One region of the Paraglaciecola aquimarina genome, then DNA from elsewhere that is predicted to be linked to it. Evidence: predicted binding sites of a transcription regulator. Region 1 holds the regulator's gene; each other region holds the start of a gene.
The links. Region 1 encodes sigma-54, which starts transcription at its own class of promoters, with help from an activator protein. Its sites were predicted from a motif close to GTTGGCACGNNNNTNGNNT; they were not measured.
Positions count from the first base shown of each region.

Region 2: the regulator sigma-54 is predicted to act here: its motif matches at 1,407-1,425, upstream of RS130_RS22425 (CsbD family protein).
Region 3: the regulator sigma-54 is predicted to act here: its motif matches at 1,568-1,586, upstream of RS130_RS02655 (DUF1328 family protein).
Region 4: the regulator sigma-54 is predicted to act here: its motif matches at 1,686-1,704, upstream of RS130_RS19005 (flagellar hook-length control protein FliK).

Region 1 is NZ_JAWDIO010000002.1:243,511-246,666, reverse strand. Features, by position in the region: partial or broken gene RS130_RS01860 (PTS sugar transporter subunit IIA) at 1-316, opposite strand, end outside; gene hpf (ribosome hibernation promoting factor) at 338-625, opposite strand; gene RS130_RS01850 (RNA polymerase factor sigma-54) at 651-2,141, opposite strand; gene lptB (LPS export ABC transporter ATP-binding protein) at 2,195-2,920, opposite strand; gene lptA (lipopolysaccharide transport periplasmic protein LptA) at 2,920-3,156, opposite strand, start outside.
Region 2 is NZ_JAWDIO010000002.1:4,515,343-4,518,498, forward strand. Features, by position in the region: gene RS130_RS22420 (YqaA family protein) at 184-753, opposite strand; gene RS130_RS22425 (CsbD family protein) at 1,174-1,362, opposite strand; gene RS130_RS22430 (alpha/beta fold hydrolase) at 1,611-2,045, shown strand; gene RS130_RS22435 (alpha/beta fold hydrolase) at 2,116-2,619, shown strand; gene RS130_RS22440 (SEC-C metal-binding domain-containing protein) at 2,725-2,910, shown strand; gene RS130_RS22445 (class I SAM-dependent methyltransferase) at 3,078-3,156, opposite strand, start outside.
Region 3 is NZ_JAWDIO010000002.1:419,893-423,048, forward strand. Features, by position in the region: gene RS130_RS02640 (hypothetical protein) at 1-26, shown strand, start outside; gene RS130_RS02645 (hypothetical protein) at 66-317, shown strand; gene RS130_RS02650 (LamG domain-containing protein) at 272-1,342, shown strand; gene RS130_RS02655 (DUF1328 family protein) at 1,637-1,813, shown strand; gene RS130_RS02660 (hypothetical protein) at 1,871-2,083, shown strand; gene RS130_RS02665 (phospholipase A) at 2,213-3,142, shown strand.
Region 4 is NZ_JAWDIO010000002.1:3,852,544-3,855,699, forward strand. Features, by position in the region: gene RS130_RS19005 (flagellar hook-length control protein FliK) at 1-1,531, opposite strand, end outside; gene fliJ (flagellar export protein FliJ) at 1,780-2,220, opposite strand; gene fliI (flagellar protein export ATPase FliI) at 2,225-3,156, opposite strand, start outside.

The DNA of each region.
Region 1 (3,156 bases):
GGTACTAAAATAGCGATGAAAATATCAACAGGAAGGTTGTCTATTGCATCATAGGGAATAGGCGATTCGCTGGTGACGACTATTGCTAAAACGTTTTCAAGGCCTTTTAAGCGGCCATGAGGTAACGCAATACCGTTACCAATACCAGTGCTGCCCATTTTTTCTCTGGACATTAAACTCGCGAGTATTGTGCCTTGATCGATGTTAGTCACAACTTGAATGGCGGTTTGACTGATGAGTTCAAGTATTCTTTTTTACTACTGCCCTGAACTGCACAAAGTGTGCAGTCAGGATGGATAATGCTTTTTAATTCCATTACAGCCTCTAATGCTTGGTGTTAATGGCGTTTGACTTTTTCCTTATGTTTAATCACTTGACGATCAAGTTTATCGATTAAACCATCTATTGCTGCATACATATCTGAGTGCTCAGATGTTGCAAACACCTCTGATCCGCTGAGGTGAACGGTAGCTTCGGCTTTTTGATTCAGCTTCTCTACATTTAATATAACGTGCACATTATTAATGTGTTCAAAATGTCGCTCTAACTTAGTGAATTTAGTGTCTACATAGTTTCTTAAAGAATCTGTAATATCTACGTGATGACCAGTAAGGTTAATTTGCATATTGCCTATTCCTTCTAAATTTCGCCTACAACAGGCTTTTACGTTGGTTAGATGGGGGGATCAACAATGATTCCCGGTACTTTGCTATTGTCCGCCGTGCCACTTTAATACCTTGGTCGGCCAACAATTGAGCAATTTTACTGTCGCTTAGTGGTTTGCTAGGCTTTTCAGCAGCGACTAGTTTTTTGATCAATGCCCTTATGGCAGTTGATGAGCATTCTCCGCCTGCGTCTGTGGCTACATGGCTAGAGAAAAAATACTTAAGTTCAAAAATGCCTCGAGGTGTATGCATGTACTTCTGGGTGGTAACCCTTGAAATAGTTGACTCATGCATATCTACCATTTCCGCTACATCGTTTAACACCATTGGTTTCATCATTTCCGGGCCGTGCTCAAAAAAGCCCATTTGTTGCTGCACTATACAATTAGACACTTTAAGTAGCGTTTCGTTGCGGCTTTCCACACTTTTTATAAACCACTTAGCTTCTTGTAGATGAGATCGAATAAATTGGCCATCAGAACTGTTTTTAACGTTCTTGCTCATGGCTGCGTATTGTTGATTAACATTTAGTTTGGGCAGGCTGTCTGGGTTTAACTCTACGGCCCAGCGACCATTCTTTTTACTCACCGATACGTCTGGAATGACATATTCTGGCTCACCGGTTACAACCGCTGTGCCCGGGCGTGGATTTAAGGTTTGCAACAAGCGCATGGCTTCACGTAGTTCATCTTCTTTCAATCGAGTTTTACGCATGAGCGTACGATAGTCTTTACTACCAATTAGATCACAATAGTCGGTGATCAGCATTTTGGCTTCTTCAAGCCAAGGGGTGTCGGCAGCAAATTGCTTAAGCTGAATCAATAAACACTCTTGCGCGCTTCTGGCGCCAGAGCCAATAGGATCGAGCATTTGAATACGTTTTAGAACAACTTCTACTTCATCCAGTTCAATTTCTTCGTCATCCATACTCGCCAGTACTTCTTCAGTACTAATGGTTAGATAGCCGCCTTCATCGATCGAATCTATTATGGCTACGGCAATGGCTTGGTCTGTGTCACTGAAATGGGTTAGGCGTACTTGCCAAAGCAGATGATCTTGAATATTGTCGGTGGTTTCACCTTGGAATACTTGGTCGTCGTCCATTGCTGGGCCTGAGCTACTAGAGGTAGACGGGGCCGGTGCCGATGATGCGCTTAAATATTCATCCCAGGTACTGTCTAAAGGCAAATCTTCAGGAATATCATTGTTTTGTAAGGCATCACCAGACTCTATATTATCGACATTAACTTCCGCCGTGTCATTCGCACCATTTGCGTCATGATTGGTTTCTAATGCCTTGTCACCACCTGTATTATCTACTTGTTCATCAACTTCAAGCAGAGGGTTAGAATCAAGTGCTTCTTGTATCTCTGTTTGCAGGTCAAGTGTAGACAATTGCAGAAGCTTAATTGCTTGCTGCAACTGTGGTGTCATTGTGAGTTGTTGGCTAAATTTTAATTGTAAAGAGGGTTTCATTTACTTCTTATACTTATTTCTGTTGATATCAGCCGAGCTAATCGAAGGCCTAACTATAGCCTGAATTGCTCACCCAGGTATACATCTCTTACACGTTGATCACTTAAAACTTCTTCGGCAGTACCCGATGCTATCAGTTCACCATGGCTAACAATGTAAGCTTTTTCACATACGTCTAGCGTTTCCCGTACATTATGATCAGTAATTAATACACCAATTCCTCGATCACGCAAATGTTGAATGATTTTTTTTATGTCGTTTACTGAAATAGGGTCAACACCGGCGAAAGGTTCATCTAGTAAAATAAACTCAGGATCAGCTGCTAAAGCGCGAGCAATTTCTACTCGTCGGCGTTCACCACCAGACAAACTCATACCTAAGCTGTTGCGAATATGGTTGATATTAAACTCGTCGAGTAATGAATCGGCTTGTTGCTCTCTTTGTTCTTTAGATAGTTCCTTGCGCGTTTGCAATATCGCCATCAAGTTTTGATAAACCGTGAGTTTTCGGAATATAGAAGCTTCTTGAGGTAAATAACCAATGCCTTGGCGCGCACGAACATGCATCGGCTCTAACGTCAGTGCCTGTTGATCGATATAAATTTCACCTTTGTCTAGAGGAACTAGACCCACGATCATATAAAAAGTGGTCGTTTTGCCTGCGCCATTTGGACCCAATAAACCTACTATTTGTCCAGTTGAAACTTCTAGGCTGACATCCCGTACAACTTGCCGAGATTTATAAGATTTAGCTAAATGTGTGGCTTTTAATTGGGCCATTAAGGTTGTGATTCCTGTTGTTTGGCGGCGTTACTTTCAGAAGTAGATTCAGGTTGGAATATCGTGATAACACGGCCACTTTCTTGATTGTTACCTTGAGCGATAATTTGTTCAAGCTCCATATTAAACAATATTGAATTTCCTTTTACGCTGCTCGAGTTTTGCTCGATTAGTGCATCACCATCAAGTGACAATGAACGCGTGGCGCGTTTATACATAATTTGATTGGCTTTTGC
Region 2 (3,156 bases), 4.3 Mb from region 1:
TCTTTGGCTTAAGTGAGACGCCAGCTCAGTTCGTCAATCAAGTAGAGCGTTAATAGTAACTACTATTACGGCGGCGGGAATAACCTTTTAGTTTTAGAGGCATCGCCTTGATTTCAAAGGCATTGTTATAAGTTGGTTATCATGGGTGTCTCAATTGGGGGGAAATGACTTTTGTCGTTAGCTTCAAGAAGCAAACCAAACAATACCAACTATTAGGGTGATACCGATCGTGGTCGGCAACTTGTATTTCTTAAATAGCGCTTCGGCTTGATTTCCTACTAGCTTGACGAGTAAGGCAAGTCCAAAATATCGTAGTGAGCGGGCAATAAACGTAGCGACAATAAACATCACGAAAGAATATTTTGCAGCCCCTGCAGCTAACATGGCAATTTGGAAAGGTATTGGCACCAGACCAATCGACAGCACATACCAAAATCCTTTGACTTGCATTTGCTCTGTGACTTCTTTTAGCTGCTGCGGATCAGAGAACCAACTTGCGATTTGTTCGGAGAATGTCTCAAACAAAAAATATCCCACTAAATAGCCAACTATCGCTCCCAGCACACACCCAACAGTCGCCCAAAAGGCCAGTAACCATATACTCTTGCGCTTTGCTTGCATCAAAGGAATTAATATAGTTTCTAAGGGGATAGGTACAATGATTGATTCTAAGAATGACATTATCATTAACACCCCAAAAAGCTTGGGTGAATCCACAAGTTGTTTAGTTTTGTTTTGCAAATAATGAATCATGTTACCCCTGAATTGGCGATAGGCACTTTCTAATGTTCGGTATTACAAACGCAGTTAAGCGAGACTTTACATGTGCGTGATCAAGGCTTAACTGTTTGAATTAATCACGAGTTAATAGTAAAGAGCTACATTCCATCGAGCTCGAGCAACACACATAAAGTGCACTTAACACTCGCCTGAAAGCAATGCACCAGCGGCTTTTGCCCTAGGTTCTCGGTATTTGCAACTGAACAACCATTCCTTCACACCGATGCCTCGATCAAAATCCGCTGGATACAGTCAAAAAGATCACTCATCAATATGGATTGGCATTCACACCTTGACGATGAAGGGAAATTACAGCGCCAAGGTTGCTAACAGCTGTGTTGATAAGCGTCACTAAGTTTTAATTTGATACTGTAAAGCTATCAGTCCTTTGATTTAGCCAAGCTCATCGAAAGCCTTTTCAGCTTGCTCTTTACTCATTCCATACTTTTCTTGCATTTTGCCGTAGAAAAGATCGAATTCTCCGTCTATTTCGGCAACTTCATCATTGCTCAATTTTCCCCACTTTTTTTGGATTGAGCCACTTAGCTGATTCCATTTACCTTTTGCTATTTCTTTGTTCATGATAACTCCTGTTTAGGTGTTGGGTTAATACTCACCTGAACCAGAAGCGAAACCTGTGCCATCAATTAAAATGTTGAAAAATAACAGTTTTATTAACAAGCATTACCTATAAATACAATTAGGTATGTAGTTATTACAGAGTTACGTGCAATTTGTACCGAGTCCTGTCAATTGATTAATCAAGCCTATTGTTAATTGCTTTGGTGATGGATAGTATTCATGCTCATTTTTGAAAAAAGAGAGTTATCTTGAAGAAAGGTCTACCATTATTTACAGCAGTATTATTATTAATAGGGTGTGAACGAGCGCAATTTGACGACGAAATTACCCGAACTCACGGACTGCCAGACAAAAACGCTGAGTACCAAAAACTACTTACGCAAAAAGCTGTAAACCTTAAAGATGACGAACTCTACAACCGCGTACTTACTCTATGGGACACCCCTTATCGCGAATTGCGTTTGCCAACATCTATCGGAAAAGCGCATATTATTGTTTCAGGTCCGGCGGATGGAAAACCCCTATTCTTACTTCATGGAATGAACGCAGATGCAACTATGTGGTACCCCAATGTTAAAGCGCTATCAAACAATTATAGAGTGTATGCTATTGATGATATTTTAGGCCAAGGGCAATCTACATTAGGAGATGTCAACCCATCCATTGACAATCTAACAACCTGAGTACTTTGAAATTTTTGCAGCGCTTAAATTAGAGAAAGTAACACTGATAGGCGCATCCCAAGGAGGTTGGATTGCAACTAATTTGGCACTCAGTCAGCCAGACAAAATCGAACAACTAGTCTTACTAAGCCCTGCACAAACCTTTACTTGGCTTGACTTTAATATGGATATTATAGAGAACATATTATTTGCTTTAGATCCGCAACGAGACGCATTAAGCGATATATTAAAAACCCTATCTAGCAATGTGCAAGGTATTGATCAAACCTATATTGACCATTTTTATCGAACCGTCAAAACAGCCTCTATTTCCCCATTATTAATGGATATGACCCCCTTCACAGATGAGCAACTAGCCTCACTAACCATGCCAATATTGTTTCTGGCAGGTGATCAAGACTTATTTAATAACCAGCAAAGCGTCGATCGCGCAAAGTCTTTGTTACCTTGTGTGCAGGCTGAAATTGTTTCTGACAGCGGCCATTTCATCACCGTAGATCAAGCCGATTTGGTTAACAATAAGGTAATAGAATTTCTTAATTTAGCCGGACATAGTAAAACAACTGCATGTTAGCTGTTTTGACTTGTTGCTCGATTAGATTAACCTCTTAATTAAATTCAGTTAGACTGGTCTAAGACCACACAACAGAAGTATTGTAGAAGTAGGATTGAAAAGACAATGACTGATAAAAATGACAGCTTTACTGGCAAAAGTAACAACAGTAAAACAACGACTTGTACTAACACAAGCTGTTGCCCTCCCCAAACACCAATTATACGAGCCACTCCCAAAGTTGGCCGTAACGATCCATGTATTTGTGGAAATGGCCTCAAGTACAAAAAGTGCTGTGGAAAAAATGCCTAACAACACTTTTGCCTATAGATAAACTATACAGAAGGAACCACAAAAATAAGCGACGTATTCTGCTATTGCCTGCTGCTAATCAGTATGAAATAAAAAAACCGACTTATTTATTTGCTAGAGGTGCTGCTACCTCTAGCATTCTGTCAACTTATACTCACCACTGTCTGTTATTTGCTGATCTCAATAACCTTAGCCCCTTTAAAGCTGAGATTGAGAAACATATAGTCCATATGGTATTTCTCGGGA
Region 3 (3,156 bases), 180 kb from region 1:
CTACATGGGCTGGCCGTGAACCTTAGATATTTTTACCCTCACAAATAACCGTACACGATGGCTTAATGCGAATAAAAGGAGAAAAGCTCAAGCATGATAAAGTGATCACTTCGGCAGATATTGTCACCGCTGAAGGAACCGAACGAACTTACAGCATTGCCGGTGGCGCGGTGATTTCTAAAACTGAAAATGCTTATTTTGGCTATTACGAAAGTCGATTCAAGGCGGCGAAAACCACTATGTCCACCACCTTTTGGTTAGCCACCCGCAATTGGGACTTCCTTACCCGAAAGACTGTAATGACAGGTATGGTTTAGAACTGGACATTCAAGAGTCGATTGGCCGAGAAGGCGACTTTGACGGCAAAATATTTGCTAAAGGTATGCATTCTAACGGCCATTTTTGGTACGCCGACTGTGATGGCAAAATGCAAGATTTACGTTCACCCAAAGTAACATTTAAAAAGAACAACTTCGCATCTGATAGTTTTAATACCTATGGCGGTTGGTGGCACAACGAAAGTTCGGCCAGCTTTTATTTCAACGATGGCGCGCCTAAATTTATGAGGTTTTATTCACAAGTGAAAGACAAACCTTTTGATCAACCCATGGGGGTCAATTTAGTGTCTGAAACCTATCCGTTCCCTTGGGTGGAGCTCCCTAATTCACAAGAATTAGCCGACCCAACCAAGAACGTCGCATATTATGATTGGGTGCGAGCCTATTTACTCATTGATGCAAATTCTGCAAGCACTCATCAAGACAATAGCTTGCCCACTCCCCCCATTTATGCTGAATCAATTCAGCTTCACTTAGATTCTGCGACGTTAATCGACAGCAATAAAGTAGAAATTTTAACGGAATACAAAACCAACCAGCGCCGAATTCTCAATATCGAGTTAAAAGATCAACAAGGAGCAGTCGTCGCCTCGCATAAAACCTTGGTTAATCCAGGCTTTGCTTTTGTCTCGGTTAAACTGATCGCTGCAGAGCCTTTGCCAATTAACCAAACTTATAGTGTAACTAGTACTATTTGGGCGGAAAAAGATACCAACAAACAACAAGTATTGTTTCAGCAAACTGCGGGACTATTCAATGTAAATACATTGCACAAACAGAACGAAGTAAGTCAAGGATTAGCCCAGTTGGCGATCACAGAGTTAGAGACAGTCAAGTTGACTCAAGCACAAGGCGTATATCATTTCGACGTTTTAGACAACAAAAATCAAAGCGTTCTACAGGGTATCACATACGATAATACAATTGACGTAAGCAGCTTATCTAAAGGGGCTTACGCCATTAAGCTAGACGGTATTCAGTTGGCTAAGTTCACAATCCCTTAATACTTATTTGTCCTTTCATCCATAAAGTTTGGGCTAAATTCAGCTTAGCCCTAAGCTTTCTTCGTCTCTTCCACTAGTACGCCACTGCTTAATCTCACCATTTACTGTGAAACTAATTCTCACTCTGTGTGTAATTCTTGCAATCATCTGACAGTACACTGAATACACCACATGCCAACAAAACAAAAAAGCAAATAAAATCAATCAGTTATAACAATATGTTTTCTTGGCACGGTTCACGCATTACCTATTGTGAATATACAATTTCGATTAACTAACCAAGAGGAAATAACTATGTTGGGCTGGGCATTAACATTTTTGGTCGTAGCAATCATCGCGGCAATTTTTGGATTTGGTGGTATCGCAGGAGCTGCTGCAGGCATCGCTAAAATCATATTTTTTATTTTTATCGCTTTACTTGTTTTATCTCTCATTGTGAACGCTTTAAGAGGCAAAGCACCAAAAGTTTAGACGTAAACACTACATTTATTGGCTTTATTATTTAATTTATTTAACAAGGAAACACCCATGAAAATTTTTAAAACTATGACAACGGCTGCAATTACTTTAACCGCTCTATTTGCATTATCAGCCTGTGACGGCGAAGCGGAAAACGCTGGTGAGGAAGTTGATGATGCAATGAGCAAAGTAGAAGAAAAAGCGAAAGACGCGGGCAATGCCATTGAAGACCTATGTGAAGACGCAAAAGAAGGCGTAAACGCAAAAGACACTGACTGTTAATTTACAACGTCATTAGCGAAAATAGGGGCGTACAGCCCCTTTTTATTGCCAAATTTTTATTTTTTAACCAATAAAACCAAACAGTACTTTTCTTTACAACTAGCAGTTAATAACCTAATGAGATAACGAATGAAAACCATTGCTCCCTCAATTTTTGCTTTAACATGCTTTAGCGCTTTTTTCTGTCACTCAATCTACGCAGAAGAAAATGCCAGCATTCTAGAGCTTGATAAAGCAAAAGTTGAAAATGCTGATTCTATTTTGGATGAACAGGATGACTCAACAAAAAAGGCTTTGAAGAATCCATTTTCACTATCCCAGCATAAACAAAATTACTTTTTACCTTTGAGTTATGCATCTAACCCCAATAGTAAAAATGTGCCGGGACTGACCAGCGAAAATGTCGATAACCTCGAAGCTAAATACCAAATTAGCGTGAAGTTACCGTTATACGTTCCAAGCAACGACACCACAGGTTTGTATTTTGCCTTTACCGCCAAGTCCTTTTGGCAAGTGTACAACAGTGACGTTTCGAAACCTTTTCGTGAAACTAATTACGAACCAGAAGCCTTCTATGCTTGGCAAAATGAATTATCTATTTTGGGATTTAAATTCAATCAAATTCAACTCGGTATAAACCATCAGTCGAATGGACGATCTGACCAACTGTCCAGAAGTTGGAATCGCATTTTTGGCTCAGTGGTATTTAGCGATGCCGACTCATTTTACTACCTTAAGGCTTGGTATCGTATACCAGAAGATCCTAAAACAGGCCCTGATGATGCCAGCGGAGATGATAATCCCGATATCACAACTTACATGGGCCTAGCCGAACTGGGGTACGGTACTAGCTTTGGTGACATCAACCTACTAGGCACTTTAAGAAACAACTTAAGAACCAGTGACAACAAGGGCAGTATTGAATTAAATCTTACCTATCCATTAACCGACAATTACGATTTACTACTGCAATACTTTAACGGTTACGGCGACTCACTCATCGACTACAACCGCCACCAACAGCGCGTAAGCCTGGGTATTCAGTTGAAGTATTTCTAAGGTCTTATTCGGTT
Region 4 (3,156 bases), 3.6 Mb from region 1:
GCGAGAAATTACTCAGTACCTGCGCGCTCCCCTCTACGACTGCGCCCGACGTAGCAACTGAGGCAAGTTTATCGATTGAGTCCGTGACTAACGATTTAAGATCAATCCCAGGCTCTCGTCCCTGCGCCAATTGATTTTTAAACTCTGCAATACCGCTTTTTAAGGAAGCGACAAACTCTTTTATCGGTGAAGTAATTGCATGGCTCAGTTCAGATATTTGACTGGACTCCCCGCGAACCGTCGAAGTTTGGGAAATCTGCTCTGTTCCTGCTGCTTTTTCTAACAAGCGCTCGGCTAAATTAGTTAAGACTGAATCCAGCTTATTATCTGGTAACGTAGACAGTGTCAGTATAGGAGAGCTTGATGATTGCTCGCTTGCCACCTGCTTATTCAATGTCACAGCTTCAGATAATAAACTTTCTGCCATTTCCTGTTCTTGCTCAGCAGCAAGCGTCCCTACCCCTTGACTATTATCAGCAGCGCTTGCATCTAAGTTTTCCACCTGCTGCTCAGCGTTAGATTGCCCCTTATTATTTAGCAATTTATCGACAGCTACTTGGGCCGATTCTGACAGTAAATCCCCCAAAAGTGCTTGGTTTTCTTGCTCAGTTAGATCAGGTAGCAAAGAGGCGGTTTCAGCTTCTGCATTATCCGTTTGTTGCTGAGCCTCTAGTGCTCTAGCGTCGGTTTGCTTAGTATTAGCAGTCAGTTCTGATAATTCATCGTTGGCTTGAGAAACACCTGCCACATCAACATTTCCGTCTTGCTTCGTTGTTACACTCTGCAGGCTTTGCGACAGCCAAGGAGAATTGGCAAAGTCGTCCGACGTTTCTATGTTTAAAATCATACTGTCATCCACAGCTTCACTGCTGCTCGGTACTTCAGTTAGTGTGGCACTGTTCGCCGTATCTGTACCTTCACTTTCAGATCCATTATCACTTTCTGAGCCACTATCATTGGCAGATTTACCATCCTCGGTAACCTCTAATTTGTCTGCAGATAGGTTATCAACGAGTGTTTCCATCGCGCTCGGTGTAAGAGGTTCCCCGTCACTAGCTTGCCCTTGTGAAAATTTTTGTAAGTTATCGACTAGAGACACCCACTCTGCAGCGTCACCATCGCCTACGATATCCAGCTTAAGTTTAGGCTTAGCCGGACCTTTAGTTTCCCAAGTAGATTTTGAGTCTGTTTCATTTTGCTTGGACTGTGCATTGTCGAGCGCACGTTTTTGTTCTCTTTGCTCATCCGTCGACTGTTGGCTTAATCTATTTTCTTGTTCGGTAGCCTCTGACTTTTTAGAGGTAGATGAGGTGCTATGTTTTTCTGCCGTTGACGAGCCCGAATGCGCCCCCTGTTTGTGACTCGCTTTTTGTTGCTGTAACAGTTGTTCAAACTCTTTATTGGAATTTGAATCAGACCCAAACAGTCGCTCCGCTTGTGTATTATTGGTAGCGGTATTCATTGCCGAATTAGCGGCCGTGTTGGCATTTACGGCAACTTCTGATTTTGTGGTGGCAACTTGTTGCATCATTCTAATTACATCCTTTGGTTTTAAAACAAAACGATAACTAACTGTTTTAAAACACTAAATTAATATTAGCATGGTGGGGGCTTAAAAAATCCATACTGTACTCTGTCACCAATTAGTCATTTTCTTATCTGACTTTAGGCTCTAGGTTGAAATAGAGCAAAGACCATTCCAACTTATAAACATATTAATCATTTATTTTATAGCATGCTGACAAACTGGGGCATTAAAGGCGAATGTGGATAGTATGATTAAGCTTTGTTGCGAATAAATTTCTGTAAGGTGAGCTCGTCTAACATTATTTGTTCTTGCTTCGCTTCTCGTTGTTGTTGAGCGATGTTTTGTTTTTCTATCAGTAAATCTACTGCTTTGCGTTTTTTCTGCTGCTGTAGCCATTGAGACTTACGCTGATCGGCAACCAAGGCAGATTGCGCCACTTGCTGCATTTGCAACTCACACGCTTTATCTAATTTACCAATAAATTGTTGATGCTGATTAAAGGTTAAACTGCCTATGCCTTGCTTCGCCTTAACTTGAGCTTGGCGTAAATAGTCTAATCGGTAGTTTTCTAAACCCGATAACTTTTGCTTATTTTCTTGAGCGTAATTCTGAGCAATTTGAAAGTCTTGCGCCAGCTTTTGTTCTTTTTGGCGCTCCCAGTCTGCGACCAGTTTTAGTTGAGAATTAGCCATAACGTTAACCTGTTCCTAATCCGCCGCTCAGTGCTGACATGGCGGCTTCACTTTGTTCAAAATCGAGAATTTGATGCATACCTTGTTGCAAAAATGCATTAATTGCCGGTTCGGCGGTAATCGCTAAATCCAATCTAGGATCGGTGCCTTTGGTGTAAGCGCCAATCGTAATGAGATCTTTATTTCTCTGATAATTTGAGTAAACCTGCCGAATACGTCGGGCACTTTGCTCATGCTCTTTAGACACTACCATTGGCATCACGCGGCTAATAGAGGCCTCTACATCAATAGCCGGATAATGCCCTGAGTCTGCTAAGGCTCGAGATAGCACTATATGCCCATCTAAAATCGCTCGGGCTGCGTCAGCAATAGGATCTTGTAAGTCATCCCCTTCGGTTAATACCGTATAAAAGGCGGTAATAGAACCTTGATTTTCACTACCATTACCGGCTCGTTCAACTAACGCTGGTAATCGAGCAAAAACCGAAGGCGGATAACCCTTAGTGGCAGGAGGTTCACCCACTGCTAATGCGATTTCTCGTTGCGCCATCGCGTAACGAGTAAGAGAGTCAACTAACAATAAGACGTTGAAACCTTGATCCCTAAAGTACTCGGCGATGGTCACCGCTGTTTCGCAACCTTTTAAACGCATCAATGGCGATGTATCAGCCGGTGCGGCTACCACAACAGACTTCTTTCGTTCCTCTTCACCTAAAATATCCTGAATGAATTCCTTTACTTCTCGGCCACGTTCACCTACTAGCCCCACCACTACGACATCAGCTTTTGTTCCTCGGGTCATCATGCCCATGAGTACGCTTTTACCTACTCCGGAACCGGCAAATAAGCCCATTCGTTGTCCCGACCCCACTGTGACCATTGCATTGATCGCTCGAACGCCAACATCCAGAGGTTGGGTAATGGGTTTACGAATTA